One region of the Parasedimentitalea nitratireducens genome, then DNA from elsewhere that is predicted to be linked to it. Evidence: riboswitches for the same ligand, from Rfam matches in the RefSeq annotation. Region 1 holds a riboswitch; the other holds the start of a gene.
What was found. A riboswitch is a leader RNA that binds a small molecule or an ion and turns the genes downstream of it on or off. The one in region 1 is predicted to bind thiamine pyrophosphate.
Positions count from the first base shown of each region.

Region 2: it holds a riboswitch for thiamine pyrophosphate, as region 1 does, so the genes downstream of both, thiC (phosphomethylpyrimidine synthase ThiC) here and thiB (thiamine ABC transporter substrate binding subunit) in region 1, are expected to answer to the same signal.

Region 1 is NZ_JBYAXC010000001.1:924,643-932,103, forward strand. Features, by position in the region: gene AC2T28_RS04705 (LysR substrate-binding domain-containing protein) at 1-6, opposite strand, end outside; gene AC2T28_RS04710 (SDR family oxidoreductase) at 109-807, shown strand; gene AC2T28_RS04715 (DMT family transporter) at 833-1,771, opposite strand; gene AC2T28_RS04720 (malonate--CoA ligase) at 1,875-3,377, shown strand; gene AC2T28_RS04725 (cation efflux transmembrane domain-containing protein) at 3,381-4,019, opposite strand; gene AC2T28_RS04730 (MerR family transcriptional regulator) at 4,092-4,508, shown strand; gene aroC (chorismate synthase) at 4,591-5,694, opposite strand; TPP riboswitch at 5,911-6,017, shown strand; gene thiB (thiamine ABC transporter substrate binding subunit) at 6,049-7,026, shown strand; gene AC2T28_RS04745 (thiamine/thiamine pyrophosphate ABC transporter permease ThiP) at 7,002-7,461, shown strand, end outside.
Region 2 is NZ_JBYAXC010000022.1:7,911-15,371, forward strand. Features, by position in the region: gene AC2T28_RS24070 (TRAP transporter small permease subunit) at 1-127, shown strand, start outside; gene AC2T28_RS24075 (TRAP transporter large permease) at 129-1,586, shown strand; gene AC2T28_RS24080 (FCD domain-containing protein) at 1,677-2,897, shown strand; TPP riboswitch at 2,979-3,099, shown strand; gene thiC (phosphomethylpyrimidine synthase ThiC) at 3,220-5,031, shown strand; gene AC2T28_RS24090 (FAD-dependent oxidoreductase) at 5,028-5,996, shown strand; gene thiS (sulfur carrier protein ThiS) at 5,965-6,162, shown strand; gene AC2T28_RS24100 (thiazole synthase) at 6,164-6,931, shown strand; gene AC2T28_RS24105 (thiamine phosphate synthase) at 6,931-7,461, shown strand, end outside.

The DNA.
Region 1 (7,461 bases):
ACGCATTACTCACCAGCCAATAGATTTTCTACAGGCTTGCGCGATGAGAGATGATTGGTCAAGGGCGTTGTGCAGCTCCATCTTATCACCAACAGATAGGAGCAAGACATGACCAAAGTAGCACTAATCACTGCTGGCGGCAGCGGCATGGGCGCGGATGCGGCCCGGCATTTGGCAGCAAACGGCTATGAGGTAGCGATTCTCTCGGCCTCGGGCAAAGGAGAGGCGTTGGCGAAGGAGCTAGGCGGTGTTGGTGTTACCGGATCAAACCTCGAAACCGCAGATCTGCAGACACTGGTAGACAAGGCCATGGACCGCTGGGGGCGTATCGATGTGCTGATCAACTCGGCTGGTCACGGACCCAAGGGCGACATCATGGAAATCAGTGATGACGACTGGCATCTGGGCATGGACTATTACCTGCTCAACGTGATTCGCCCCAGCCGGTTGGTGGCCCCGATCATGGCGGCGCAGGGAAAAGGATCGATCATCAACATCTCGACCTTTGCGGTGTTTGAACCGGATCCGCTGTTCCCGACGTCGGGCGTGTTCCGCGCTGGGCTGGCCAGCTTTACCAAACTGTTTGCCGACAAATTCGCAGCCCAGGGTGTGCGGATGAACAACGTGCTGCCCGGTTTCATCGACAGCCTGCCCGAAACCGAGGACCGCAAAGCGCGCATCCCGATGGGGCGCTATGGCACCGCACAAGAGGTTTCGGCTCTGATTGCCTATCTCGCATCAGATGACGCAGCCTATACTACCGGGCAAAACATTCGGATCGATGGGGGCCTGACCCGCGCAATTTAGAGAACAAAACCCTTATTAGGGTCTATTACCCGCCCTTTGGGTCAATCATGGGGCGGGCTTTGCCACGTACCACACCCAACCGGCTTTCACGCCAGATCACAACGCCGTTGCCGGTGATCACCAAGGCTGCCCCTGCCAGCATCACCAGTGTTGGCAGCTCGGCAAACCAGACATAGCCGATGACAATGGCAAACAACATCGAGGCATAATCATATGGCGCCAGCATCGACGTCGGGGCAAAGCGATAAGATGAGGTCACCAATATCTGCGCTACTCCGCCCAGCAGGCCAGCCCCGATCAGAATCAGCACAACCTCAACCGGCGGCATGGTCCAACCAAAGGGCAGCGTCAGCAGCGACAGCAACGTGGCCGTGATCGAGAAATAGAACACGATGGCCGCCGTGTGTTCCGTCTGTACCAGCTGGCGAATATGGATCTGCACCATCCCCCGCGCCATGGTTGCGATCAGGATCATAATGGCCCCCAGCGTAGCGGCGCTATCCAGATCACTTCCGCCCAACCGCGGCCACAGCATAATCAAAACCCCGGCCAAGCCGACTCCAACAGCACTAATGCGGATCAATCGAATCCGCTCCCCCAGCAACAAGGCTGCAAAGATTAGCGTGAAGATCGGCGTGGCGTAGCCAATCGCAGTGACCTCGGGCAGCGGCAACAGGCCCAAGCCGGTAAACGTCAGCCCCATGGCTGATGTCCCCAGCACGCCGCGCCAGAAATGCCCAATTGGCCGCTTGGCAATCAACCCGTGGCGCAGCTCGCCGCGCACCAGCAACCAAATCACAATCACCGGAATCGCAAACAGCGAACGAAAAAACACCGCCTCACCTGCCGGAACATAGTCCGCAGTGTATTTGATAATGGCGGACATCACGGTGAAGAAACCAATCGCGGTGACTTTCAAACCAACCGCGAGCACCGGTCGATGCGATGTTAAGTTCTTTGCCATGGCGCGAACCTGCTCTTCTAATCGACAAAGATCAATGGGTTGATTTCATCAAGTGGAGCAGCGCAGATTACCGCTGATATCGCCATTCAACACGGAGCCTTTGATGTACGATGCCAACCCCTTGATCCGCCAGTTGCGAGCATCGTCTGTTGGGCGCGAGGATGACACCTTTGCCCAACTCCCCGACAGTAGCACCGTCAGTTTTGGCGCCCTGTTTGCCGGGGCCGAGCGGATGGCGGCAGCCTTGGTGTCAAAGGGCGTGCAACCCGGTGACCGCGTGGCGGTACAGGTGGCCAAGACCCTTCAGGCGATCGAGCTCTATCTTGGCACAGTAATGGCAGGCGGGGTCTTCTTGCCTCTGAATACGGCCTATACCTCTACCGAAGTTAGCTATTTTTTGAGTGACGCAACGCCCCGCGTGGTTGTTTGTGACCAGAATCGTTTGGATGACATCACAGGCATCGTGGGCGAGGCTCAGGTGCTGACACTCGATGCAAACGGGCAGGGCAGCCTGCGTGATTTGGCCGACCAGCAGCAAGGTTTCACCCCGGTTGCTCGCCAAGACCATGATCTGGCCGCGATCCTCTATACCTCGGGCACCACGGGCCGTTCCAAGGGCGCGATGCTCAGCCACGACAATCTGGCCTCCAACTCAACCACCCTGCGGGACTACTGGCGTTTCACGCAGGATGATGTGCTGATCCACGCCCTGCCAATCTTTCACACCCACGGGCTGTTTGTCGCCACCAACGTGGCCTTGTTGGCCGGGAGCCAGGTGATACTGCTGCCCGGGTTCGATGCCGATGCGATTCTAACGGCGATGCCACGCGCCACCGCGTTAATGGGTGTGCCGACCTTTTACACCCGCCTACTGGCGGACGACCGACTAACGGTGGAACGAGCCTCCAACATGCGCCTGTTCATATCGGGATCTGCCCCTTTGCTTGTCGACACACACGAAGATTGGCAGGCCCGCACCGGCCACCGGATCCTTGAACGTTATGGAATGACCGAAACCAATATGAGCACCTCGAACCCCTATGATGGCGAGCGCAGGGCAGGGACCGTTGGCTTCCCGCTGCCGGGGGTCGAGGCGCGTATTATGGCCGATGGAAGTGAGGTCGCGACCGGTGAAATAGGCGTGCTAGAGGTGCGTGGCCCAAACGTGTTCCAAGGCTACTGGCAGATGCCGAAAAAAACGGCCGAGGAGCTGTGCCCGGATGGATGGTTCATCACCGGCGATATGGCGCAGATGGACGCTGACGGTTACATTTCAATCGTAGGCCGTGAGAAAGACCTGATCATCACCGGTGGCTTCAACGTCTACCCCAAAGAGGTGGAAAGCCTGATTGATGACCTGCCCAGTGTGCTGGAAAGCGCGGTCATCGGCGTGCCACACCCCGACTTTGGAGAGTGCGTTGTGGCAATAGTCGTGCCTGACAACCCCTTATTAGAGCCCTATACAGTCTCAAATGCGCTATCAGAGAAGCTTGCCAAGTTCAAACAGCCCAAACAGGTGATCCTGCTGGAGGCCCTGCCACGCAACACCATGGGCAAGGTGCAGAAAAAAGCCCTGCGCGAAACCTACGCAGGGCTGTTTGCTTGAGTGTTAGTGTTGGTGCGCCTCAACCTGCGCACCTTCGCTGCGCCATTCCTGAATCGCTTGCTTCAGGATCTGAAAAGCCGAGCTAAGGAACAATCCAGCCATTATTCCGGCGACGATCAGGTCGGGCCAACCCGAGGCGGTGCCCCAAACCCCCAAGGCGGCGATCATCACCGCAACGTTGCCAATGGCATCGTTGCGCGAGCACAGCCAGACCGACCGCACATTGGCGTCGCCGTCTTTGTAGCGGGCTAAAATCATGACCGAGGCAAGGTTCGCGACCAGCGCCATAAAACCGATTGATCCCATCACATGGGCCTGCGGCACGCCAATGTAGAACACGGTGTAAACGGTCGATCCAAACACCCAGAGCCCCATCAGCAACAGGCTGATACCCTTGCCCAGTGCAGCAAGTGAGCGAGTACGCAGTGATGCACCGATCACCGCCAGCGAAATGCCATAGGTCAGCGCGTCACCCAGGAAATCCAACGCATCTGCCTTAAGCGCCTGACTGCCGGACATCTGCCCTGCGCTCATTTCCACACCAAACATCCCAGCGTTGATGGCAATCACCAACCAAAGCCGTCGTTTGTAGTCTGCTGATACGCCGTCAAACTGGGCGTTATGGTTGCAGCATCCTGCCATTGTCTCTTGTCCTTCGTTCTGATCCGAGGTCAATGTAGTTGCTCTAGCCACTAGAGCTTCAAGAGGTTTTTGATGTACACAATCGGCGCAATGTCCAAGGCCACTGGGGTCAAGGTTCCGACCATTCGCTATTACGAGGAAATTGGCCTGTTGGCCGAGCCAGGGCGCAATGTCGGCAACCAGCGGCGCTATGATCAGGCCGGGATGGACGCGCTGGGCTTTATCAAACACGCGCGTGATCTGGGGTTCAGCCTGGACGACGTCCGGGCTTTGATGGGGCTGGATGGGCAGCTGGGCGATGACTGCGCCGAAGCAGATCAGATCGCGCGCAGCCAGCTGCTGAATGTGCGTGAACGGATTGCCAAGCTGGAACAGTTGGCAAATGAACTAGAGCGGATCAGCCATCTGTGTGACGGAGGCAATGGCGGATGTTGTAAGGTGCTGACGGCGCTGGGTGACCACAGCCAATGTGCTGGGGATCATCGCTAAGAGAGAAGGCGCGGCCCGACGGTGCCGGGCCAAGGATAGATTTCTAAGATTGAGGCTAAATCTGCCTTATTAGAGCCTAATATCAGCTGATCTGACCTTGGTTTTCACCAATCTGCCCGCGATGCAGCAGCAATTGATCCAGGATTACACAGGCCATCATCGCCTCGCCCACTGGCACCGCGCGGATGCCAACACAGGGGTCATGGCGACCCTTGGTGATCACCTCAGCCGGAGAGCCATCTTTGCGGATCGAAGCACGCGGGGTCAGGATCGACGAGGTTGGTTTCACCGCAAACCGCACCACCACGTCCTGCCCGGTGGAAATACCGCCCAGAATGCCGCCCGCATGGTTCGACGAATACACAGGCGCGCCGTCATTGCCGCGGAAAATCTCGTCGGCGTTTTCCGAGCCTTTGAGCCGCGCGGCGTTCATGCCTTCGCCAATTTCAACACCCTTGACGGCGTTGATCGACATCATCGCCGAGGCCAATTCAGTGTCTAACTTGGCATAAATCGGCGCTCCGATTCCCGCAGGCACGCCACGAGCGACAACCTCGACCACGGCCCCAACCGAGTCATGCTCTTTGCGCAGGCCTTGCAGATAGTCTTCCCACTGCTGCACCGCATCCGCATCAGGGATCCAAAAATCGTTCTGGTCGATGGCGTCCCAATCGAACTTGGACCGGTCAATATCCAGCTCACCCATCGCAACCATGTAGCCTTTGATTTCCAGATCGGGGGCCAACATCTTGATCGCCTCACGGGCAATGCCACCAGCCGCCACACGGGCAGCAGTTTCACGGGCTGAGCTGCGCCCACCGCCACGATAGTCGCGGTTTCCGTATTTCTGATAATAAGTGATGTCGGCGTGACCGGGGCGAAAGGTGTTGACGATATCGCCATAGTCCTTGGAGCGCTGGTCGGTGTTTTCGATCATCAGCTGGATAGGCGTGCCGGTGGTTTTGCCCTCGAACACACCCGACAGTATTTTTACGGCATCCGGTTCATTGCGCTGGGTCATGTTCTTGTTCTGCCCCGGGCGGCGCTTGTCCAGCCACTGCTGCAGCATCGCCTCGTCCAGCGGAACGTTTGGCGGGCAGCCATCTACAGTGGCGCCCAGCGCAGGCCCATGGCTCTCGCCCCAGGTGGTGACTCGGAAAAGATGACCAAAGCTATTCATTGACATGGGCGGGCTCCTTTGCGGGATGTGCTTAGCGGTGTGGCGGCTGGCTCTCAAGGGGTTTTGCGCAATTGTGGCTGTATGGGCCGCTGGCCCCGCCGTCTGCGACAGCTCCCCCGGAAAAATTATGACCAGAAGAAGGGCGGATCACTCCAGTTTGTCGAAGTGGTAAGGCCTTGCCTGGGATTTGCTTGTGTTTGCACGGGGGGGCGCATAGGTATCGGCCACACCTCGGGGTGCGTGGGACACTGCGCTGAGATGCCATCATTGGCGGACCCGTTGAACCTGAACCGGCTAACACCGGCGGAGGGAAGGTCTGGGAGCACATCCCCCTTGCCCGTCGCCGCAATGGAGGATGCCATGAAGTATCTTGTGATTGCAGCGGGACTGTTGAGCACAACGGCGGCCTATGCCGACGCACCTGAACTGACCGTATATACCTATGACAGCTTTGTTTCCGACTGGGGTCCCGGCCCTGCAGTGGAAAAGGCTTTTGAAGAGGTCTGTGGCTGTGACCTGAAACTGGTTGGCGCAGGCGACGGTGCCGCCCTGCTGGCACGCATCAAGCTGGAAGGTGCGCGTTCGGACGCGGATGTTGTGCTGGGGCTGGACACCAACCTGACCGCCGCCGCCAAGGCCACCGGCCTGTTTGCGGATCACTCGGTCACTGCCGACTATGCGCTGCCCGTGACCTGGACCGACGCAACCTTTGCTCCCTACGACTGGGGCTACTTTTCGTTTGTGCACAACGCCGATGCTGCGGCCCCTGCCAACTTCAAAGAGTTGGCCGCCAGCGACAAGAAGATCGTGATCCAAGATCCACGCTCGTCTACCCCCGGTCTGGGCCTGCTGATGTGGGTCAAGGCAGCCTATGGCGATGAAGCCCCGGCGATCTGGGCTGATCTGGCCGACAACGTAGTCACCGTGACCAAAGGCTGGTCCGAGGCTTACGGCATGTTCCTGGAAGGTGAGGCTGACATGGTGCTGTCTTACACTACCTCGCCTGCCTACCACCTGATTGCTGAAGAAGATTCTTCGAAAGCAGCAGCCGTGTTTGACGAAGGTCACTACATGCAGGTTGAGGTTGCCGGGAAACTGGCCGCCAGCGACCAGCCCGAACTGGCTGACCAGTTCCTGGCCTTTATGGTGTCGGATGCGTTCCAGTCGATCATTCCAACCACCAACTGGATGTACCCAGCGGTAACACCTGCCGACGGCCTGCCAGCAGGTTTTGAAACTCTGGTTGAGCCGGGTAAGTCCCTGCTGCTGGCCGAGGATGAGGCTGCTGCGGTACGTGATGCCGCATTGGACGAATGGCTGACTGCGCTCAGCCAGTAAGCGCTCGAGCTGGGATCGGCGCTGCCCTTGTTGTGGCGGCGCTGATCTTTGGCACGCTTGCCGCGGTTGTCCTGCGGGCTGAACCTGGCCGTGGGCTGGGCAGTGCCGATTGGGCCGCGTTGCGGTTTACCCTGATACAGGCCTGCCTGTCGGCGGGGCTGAGTGTGGCGCTGGCCATTCCGGTGGCGCGCGCGCTGGCGCGGCGGCGTTTTGCCGGGAGGCGCTTATTGATTGCCCTGTTGGGCGCGCCGTTTATCCTCCCCGTTATTGTTGCAATTCTTGGGCTGCTGCAGGTTTTTGGTCGGGCAGGGTGGATCAGTGATGTTTTATCCTTGTTTGGGCTTGAGCCGGTGCAGATTTATGGGCTGCACGGCGTGGTTCTGGCACATGTGTTTTTCAACCTACCTTTGGCGACGCGTTTGATTTTGCAGGGCT
Region 2 (7,461 bases), on a different contig from region 1:
CATGTTGCTGGTGATGTTTGTGCTGCTGTTTATCGCAGGCGTCTCGCAGTTGTTAAAATGCATTGATGGTCTGCGTGGCAAGCTGACCGCCATTGAAGAGTCCCACGTTTTGGGCGGGGGGCATTAACATGGAAATTGCTCAACTCCTCCCACTGTTGATGTTTGCTGCTCTGGCCGTCTTCCTGTTCTCAGGCTTTCCTGTGGCCTTCATCCTGGGTGGCATCGGTCTCAGCTTTGCCTTTATCGCCATTTTGGTGGATCCGTGGCTGTTTGACTGGCCGCAGTTCAATGCCATTCCGGCGCGGGTCTATGGTTCGATTGCCGAAAACCTGATCCTGACGGCGATCCCGATGTTCATCTTCATGGGCACCATGTTGGAAAAATCCGGCATTGCCCGCGACCTGCTGAACTGCCTGCAATACCTGCTGCGCCGTGTTCCTGGTGGGCTGGCGCTGTCAGTGGTGATGATGGGGACAATCCTGGCTGCAACAACCGGTATCATCGGCGCATCAGTAGTAATGATGTCCCTGTTGGCACTGCCTGTCATGATGCAGAAGGGGTACTCGCCCGCGTTAGCATCCGGCACAATCGCCGCATCCGGCACCCTTGGCATCCTGATCCCACCATCGATCATGCTGGTGATCATGGCGGATCTGCTGTCCAAATCGGTGGGCAACCTGTTTGTCGCGGCGATCATCCCCGGCTTTATGCTGGCCGGGTTTTACATGATCTACATCGTGTTCATCTGCTGGCTGAAACCCGAACTGGCCCCCAAGCCCAAAACCGATCTCAAGCTGGAAAACGCAGGCGGTGCATGGGTGATGGTCCTGCGGTCGTTTGTGCCGCCGGTAATGTTGATCGTGATTGTTCTGGGCTCGATTTTGGGAGGCCTCGCCACCCCAACCGAGGCCGCATCTGTCGGGGCCGCTGGTGCAATGCTACTTGGCCTGTTGAACCTTGTGATCTTGCCCAAACTTGGCGTCAAAGAAATGTCATTTGGCGAAGACACCGCGCACATTGAAAGCGAACCAACCAACGGATCTATCTGGGCGTTTTGCAAGGTGGTCTGGGATGTGGTGCAGCGTTCAGCTCTGACCAACGCGATGATCTTTGGTATCTTCATTGGGGCGACGCTGTTCAGCTATGTGTTCCGCCAAATCGGCGGCGAGGATGTGGTCATCCACATCTTTGACAGCTGGGGCTTGGGTAGCTGGGGCATCCTGATTGCGCTGATGGTGCTGGTGTTCTGCCTTGGCTTCTTCTTTGACTGGATCGAAATCACCCTGATCGTACTGCCGGTGTTCGCGCCCATCATCGCCAAGCTGGACTTTGGTGACCACGTTGCAGCGGTGGATATGGTCTATTGGTTTGCCATCCTGATGGCGATCAACCTTCAGACCTCGTTCCTGACGCCCCCCTTTGGCTTTGCGCTGTTCTACCTCAAGGCAGTGGCGCCGCCCGAGATCAAGATCCAACACATCTACAAGGGCATCATCCCCTTTGTGATATTGCAGCTCACCGGGTTGGCGCTTGTTATGCGTTTTCCTGAGCTCGCAATGTGGTTGCCGCGTGTTCTGTTACAATAGGCGACCACTGTGGCCAGACCGTTGCTCTTCTTGCGGTCTGGCCACTTGTCCTCTTTTCGGCCAATTCAATAGTCTATAGGATCTGGAGATATGAGAACTCTGTCGATCAAAATCCCCAATGTGTCTGAAAGCCTTGAACAAAAGCTAGAGGCACTGATCCTGGGCGGTGCCTTCTGGCCCGATCAGCCCTTGGCGTCTGAACGTCGGCTGGCGGAAGAGTTCGATGTCTCGCGCACCTCGCTGCGCAATGCCTTGGGCAGTCTACGAGACAAGGGCCTTCTGACATTGAATGGCAAGCGCTATCACGCCACCAATGTGATGGCGGACCTTCTGGTGCCTGGGCTGCAAAAGATCGCAGACCGTGATGCTGGCCACCTGCTGGATTACTGGCTGGTCTTCTTTCAAGAGGCGGTTCTGCTGGCCCGAAAGAAAGCCCAAAACAGCGACAAGGTTGCGCTTCTCCAGGCGGTTCGCATTCTCAAACAGTCAGTTGCAGGCGAAGACGTGGCGGGCGCTTTAGTTGGGTTTGAAACGCTGAACCGGGTGATCCTGGATGGGTGTTACAACTTCTTCCTAAGCCAAACCCACTATGCGTTGCAGCTTGTCATGGCTCCTTATCTAAAGGCTTCGTTTAAACGGCTGTGTTCAAATGCCGAGGATGCCTCTGCCTTTATCGAGATTGTCAGCAAAACGGGTGACTTCACCTTTGACCGGCAAGCCTTTCATCAGGCGCTGAAACCCGGCCTCGCTGAACCGGCGGGAGCTGGAAAACTGGGTGGTTCCGACGTTGCTGGTAGTGATCCCCAGCAGTTGGTCGATGTCGTGTTGCGGCACCCGCTGTCCATTGAATCTGTGTATGAGCTTCGGTTGATCACGGAAAAGCATGCCGCCGTTCAGGCCGCGACAAATGCAAGTGAACAACAACGCAATGCCCTGATGGAACAGCTGGACGAGATGACAGTTGTGGCTGACAATGCGCCTACAAACTACAGCAAGCTGGACACCGCTCTTCACCGTCTGATTGCTGATTGCTCACAAAACCCGGTGTATCCCCTGATCGATGCGGCCCTTGCCCCGGTGTTTTCGCGAACCACAAACCAGTGGCTGAACAAGCACATGGAGATGCGCAGCGATCAGTCCACCATTCACAAGCAGCACACTCAGATCATCGAGACGATAGCTGACCGTAACGCTGATAAGGCAAGCGAGGCGATGCAGGAGCATCTGGCTTATGTTCTGCGAAACCTACGGAAACTGCGCGAACAGGATCACCTGCACGAAGTCGCAACAGCGCGACGTTTGTTGGGGTAGGGACAAGACTTTGCCGAGTAGGTGGGAAATTAAACCCGCCCAAGAATGGATCTTGTTTCCGCACAATCTATAGGCTACCAAATCCGCACGCGGGGGAGTCCCAAGCAAGGGACTGAGAGGCGAATAGAGCAAATGCTCAGTGTCGCGACCCTTTGAACCTGACCCAGTTGATACTGGCGTAGGAAGCTAGGTGCGCATATTGGGCTTTGGTCCTCACGTCATTGCGCAACCATATGTGGGCCCGAAGTCCGGCCCGCAGGTGTTTCCCAAGCCCAAAATCCGCTGGTGTCTTTTTAAGTGCAAGCTTGAGGAGCACACCGATATGAACGTCCCTAATCCCAAAATCACTACGGGCGCATTGCCTGCGTCGCGCAAAATCTATGTGAACGGCAGCCTGCATCCCGAAATTCGTGTTCCAATGCGCGAAATCTCTGTGCATCCCACCGCAGGAGAGGCACCGCTGCCGGTTTACGACAGTTCAGGCCCATACACAGATCCGGACGTGTTGACCGATATTCGCCAAGGCCTGGCACCACAGCGTCGCGCTTGGGTGGAAGCACGTGGTGATGTTGAAGAATACGAGGGCCGTGAAATCACCGCTGCTGACAACGGGTTTGTCAAAGGAGACCGTCTGACTCCCGAGTTCCCAGTGCGCCCACGGCCCTTGCGGGCTAAGGATGGCAAGGCGGTGACACAGCTGGCTTATGCCCGTGCTGGCATCATCACCCCCGAAATGGAATATGTCGCCATCCGCGAAAACCAATTGCTGGAAACCGCGCCATGCCATCGCGATGGCAATGATTTCGGTGCCAATATTCCCGACCACGTAACGCCAGAATTTGTCCGCGATGAAATCGCAGCAGGGCGCGCCATTATCCCATCCAACATCAACCACCCGGAATCCGAACCGATGATCATCGGGCGGAACTTCCTGGTAAAGATCAACGCCAATATGGGAACCTCGGCTGTCAGCTCCTCGATGGAGGAAGAAGTCGATAAGCTGGTTTGGTCAATCCGTTGGGGTGCAGACACGGTGATGGACCTGTCGACAGGGCGCAACATCCACAACACCCGCGAATGGATTGTGCGCAACAGCCCGGTGCCCATTGGCACGGTGCCGATGTATCAGGCGCTGGAAAAGGTGAACGGCATTGCTGAAGACCTGACTTGGGAAGTGTTCCGCGACACCCTGATCGAACAGGCCGAGCAGGGCGTGGATTACTTCACGATCCACGCTGGGGTGCGGTTGCACATGGTTCCGATGACCGTTGAGCGTGTGACTGGGATTGTCTCGCGCGGTGGCTCGATCATGGCCAAGTGGTGCCTGCACCACCACAAGGAAAGCTTCCTGTACGAGCATTTTGACGAAATCTGTGACATCTGCCGCAAATACGACGTGGCCTTTAGCCTGGGCGACGGGTTGCGTCCTGGCTCCATTGCCGATGCCAATGACGAGGCACAGTTTGCCGAGCTAGAAACCCTGGGTGAGCTGACCAAAATCGCGTGGGCCAAGGACTGTCAGGTGATGATCGAAGGGCCGGGCCATGTGGCCATGCACAAGATCAAAGAGAACATGGACAAGCAGCTGGAGTGCTGCCACGAAGCACCGTTCTACACACTTGGGCCACTGACCACCGATATTGCGCCGGGCTATGATCACATCACCTCTGGTATCGGTGCTGCTATGATCGGTTGGTTTGGTTGCGCGATGCTCTGCTATGTGACACCCAAAGAGCACCTCGGCTTGCCAGACCGCGATGACGTGAAAACCGGGGTGATCACCTATAAGATCGCCGCCCACGCCGCTGATCTGGCCAAGGGCTTGCCGGGCGCGCAGCGTCGCGATGATGCGCTGAGCCGCGCACGATTCGAATTCCGCTGGGAAGATCAATTCAACCTGTCACTGGATCCAGATACAGCACGCGAATTCCACGATCAGACCCTGCCCAAAGAGGCCCACAAGGTCGCGCATTTCTGCTCCATGTGCGGGCCGAAATTCTGCTCGATGCGGATTTCCCACGACATCCGGACCGAAGCACAGAAGGAAGGCATGGAGGCCATGGCCGAGAAATTCCGTGAAGGCGGAGATCTCTATATGCCGGTCGACAGTGCTAAGTCGGAACCCGCCGAATGATCACCATCGCAGGTGCAGGCGTAGCCGGTCTCGCCTGCGCCTATGAGCTGTCCAAACGCGGGCTGCCTGTCACGATGTACGAGACCGGCAGCGCACCATCCGACAACCCATGCTCCTGGTTCGCCGGGGGCATGTTGGCGCCGTGGTGCGAGGGTGAAACGGCCGAGCCCGAAGTGGTGAGGCTGGGGTCAGGGGCCATTGATTGGTGGCAGCAGATCACGCATGTCGATCAGCGCGGAACACTGGTTGTTGCGCCCCTGCGCGACCATGCCGAGTTGACCCGTTTTGCCCGACGGACAGAACGCCACCAAGCTATCGACAGCAAGGAGATCACAGCTCTCGAACCAGCTCTGGCTGGGCGGTTCAATCAAGCTCTGTATTTTGCAGACGAAGCCCATCTTGACCCACGCCAAGCCTTAATTGATCTGACCCGCAGTGTTCAGGAACAGGGAGCCACAATTCACTATGGCACCGCAGCACCGGATCAAGTCGATGTGGACTGCCGGGGCATGGCTTCGACCTTGTCTCATCTACGCCCCGTGCGCGGTGAGATGGCAATAATCGAAGCCCCAGATGTGAGCATCACCCGCACCGTACGGCTGTTGCACCCGCGCATTCCCATGTACTTGGTGCCGCGTGGCAATGGCATCTACATGATCGGCGCCACTATGGTTGAGAGCAGTTCAAAGCGGCCGATTACTCTTCGCTCACTGCTCGAACTTCTTGGTGCTGCTTTCACACTGCACCCCGGCCTGGCTGAGGCGAGCGTGATAGAGACTGGAACCGGCCTGCGGCCAGCCTTTGCCGACAATGTGCCGCGCCTGGTGCAGCAGGGCGCAACGACCCACGTAAATGGCATGTACCGACATGGATTCCTTTTGGCCCCCACCTTGGCGGGCCAGTTGGCAGAACAGTTTTCACAGGAACAGAACAATGAAAATTTCAGTGAACGCCGAACCGCGTGAGATAGAGAACACCTCTCTTTCAGCCGCGTTGCTCGAACTGGGCTTTGGCAGCCCGTCAATTGCGACTGCGGTGAACGGTAGCTTTGTGCCGCGTACAGAACGCGAAACAACAACGCTCAACCAAGGGGACCGGTTGGAAATCCTGTCGCCAATGAAGGGGGGCTGAGATGCAATTCTATGGCGCTGAACTATCCTCCCGTCTGTTGTTGGGAACCGCTTTATACCCATCACCGGCAAATATGATCGACGCCATTCAAGCAAGCGGCACTGAAGTCGTCACAGTTTCTCTGCGGCGCGAAACGGCAGATGGATCAGGCGAGGGTTTCTTTGAAATGCTGCGCGACACGGGTTGCCATATCCTGCCCAATACGGCCGGGTGCCATACGGCAGACGAGGCAATCACGACGGCGCAGATGGCACGCGAAGTCTTTGCAACCAGCTGGATCAAGCTTGAAGTGATCGGCCATTCGGACAACCTGCAACCCGATGTCTTTGCCCTGGTCGAGGCTGCGAGGATCCTCTGCGCTGATGGGTTCAAGGTTTTCCCATACACCACGGATGATCTGATCGTCGGCGAAAAGCTGATTGAGGCGGGCTGCGAGGTTCTGATGCCCTGGGGGGCACCGATTGGATCGGGGCAGGGGCTGCGCAATCCGGATGCCCTGCGTGCCATGCGGGCGCATTTCCCGGACACGCCGCTAATTGTCGATGCTGGCATCGGTCGGCCCTCACATGCTGCGCAGGTGATGGAGCTGGGTATGGATGCGGTGCTGATGAACACAGCCGTTGCCAAGGCAAATGATCCCAAAGGCATGGCCAGTGCCATGGCGCAGGCTGTTAAGGCTGGGCGCAATGGCTTCCTGGCCGACCCAATAGAACCGCGCGACATGGCGGTTCCCTCCACCCCAATCCTTGGCCTTGCGGAGTTCTCATGATGGAGAAGTTTTATCTAATCGTCAGTCACGTATCACAGCTGGAGCTGTTGGTGCCCCATGGCGTCAAACTTGTGCAGCTTCGCATCAAGGATCAGCCCGAAGCGGAAGTGCGCCGTCAGATCACCCGCGCCCGCGATTTCTGCGCTGTGCACCGCGCGCAGCTGGTGGTGAATGACTATTGGCAGGCCGCATTGGACCTGAACTGCAACTTTGTACACCTGGGCCAGGAAGACATGGACACAGCCGACTATGACGCCCTGCGGCGGGCTGGCGTCCAATATGGCCTATCAACCCATGACGAGGAGGAAATGGAGCGGGCATTGTCCAAAGACCCGGCCTACATCGCGTTGGGGCCGGTCTATCCAACCCTGCTCAAGAAAATGAAATGGGGACCGCAGGGGCTTGATCGCGTTTCTGACTGGAAACGCCGGGCCGGGCAGACGCCTCTGGTCGCCATTGGTGGCCTGACGCCCGAGCGTCTGCCGGGTGTGTTCGCCGCCGGGGCCGACAGTGCCGCCGTGGTGACCGAT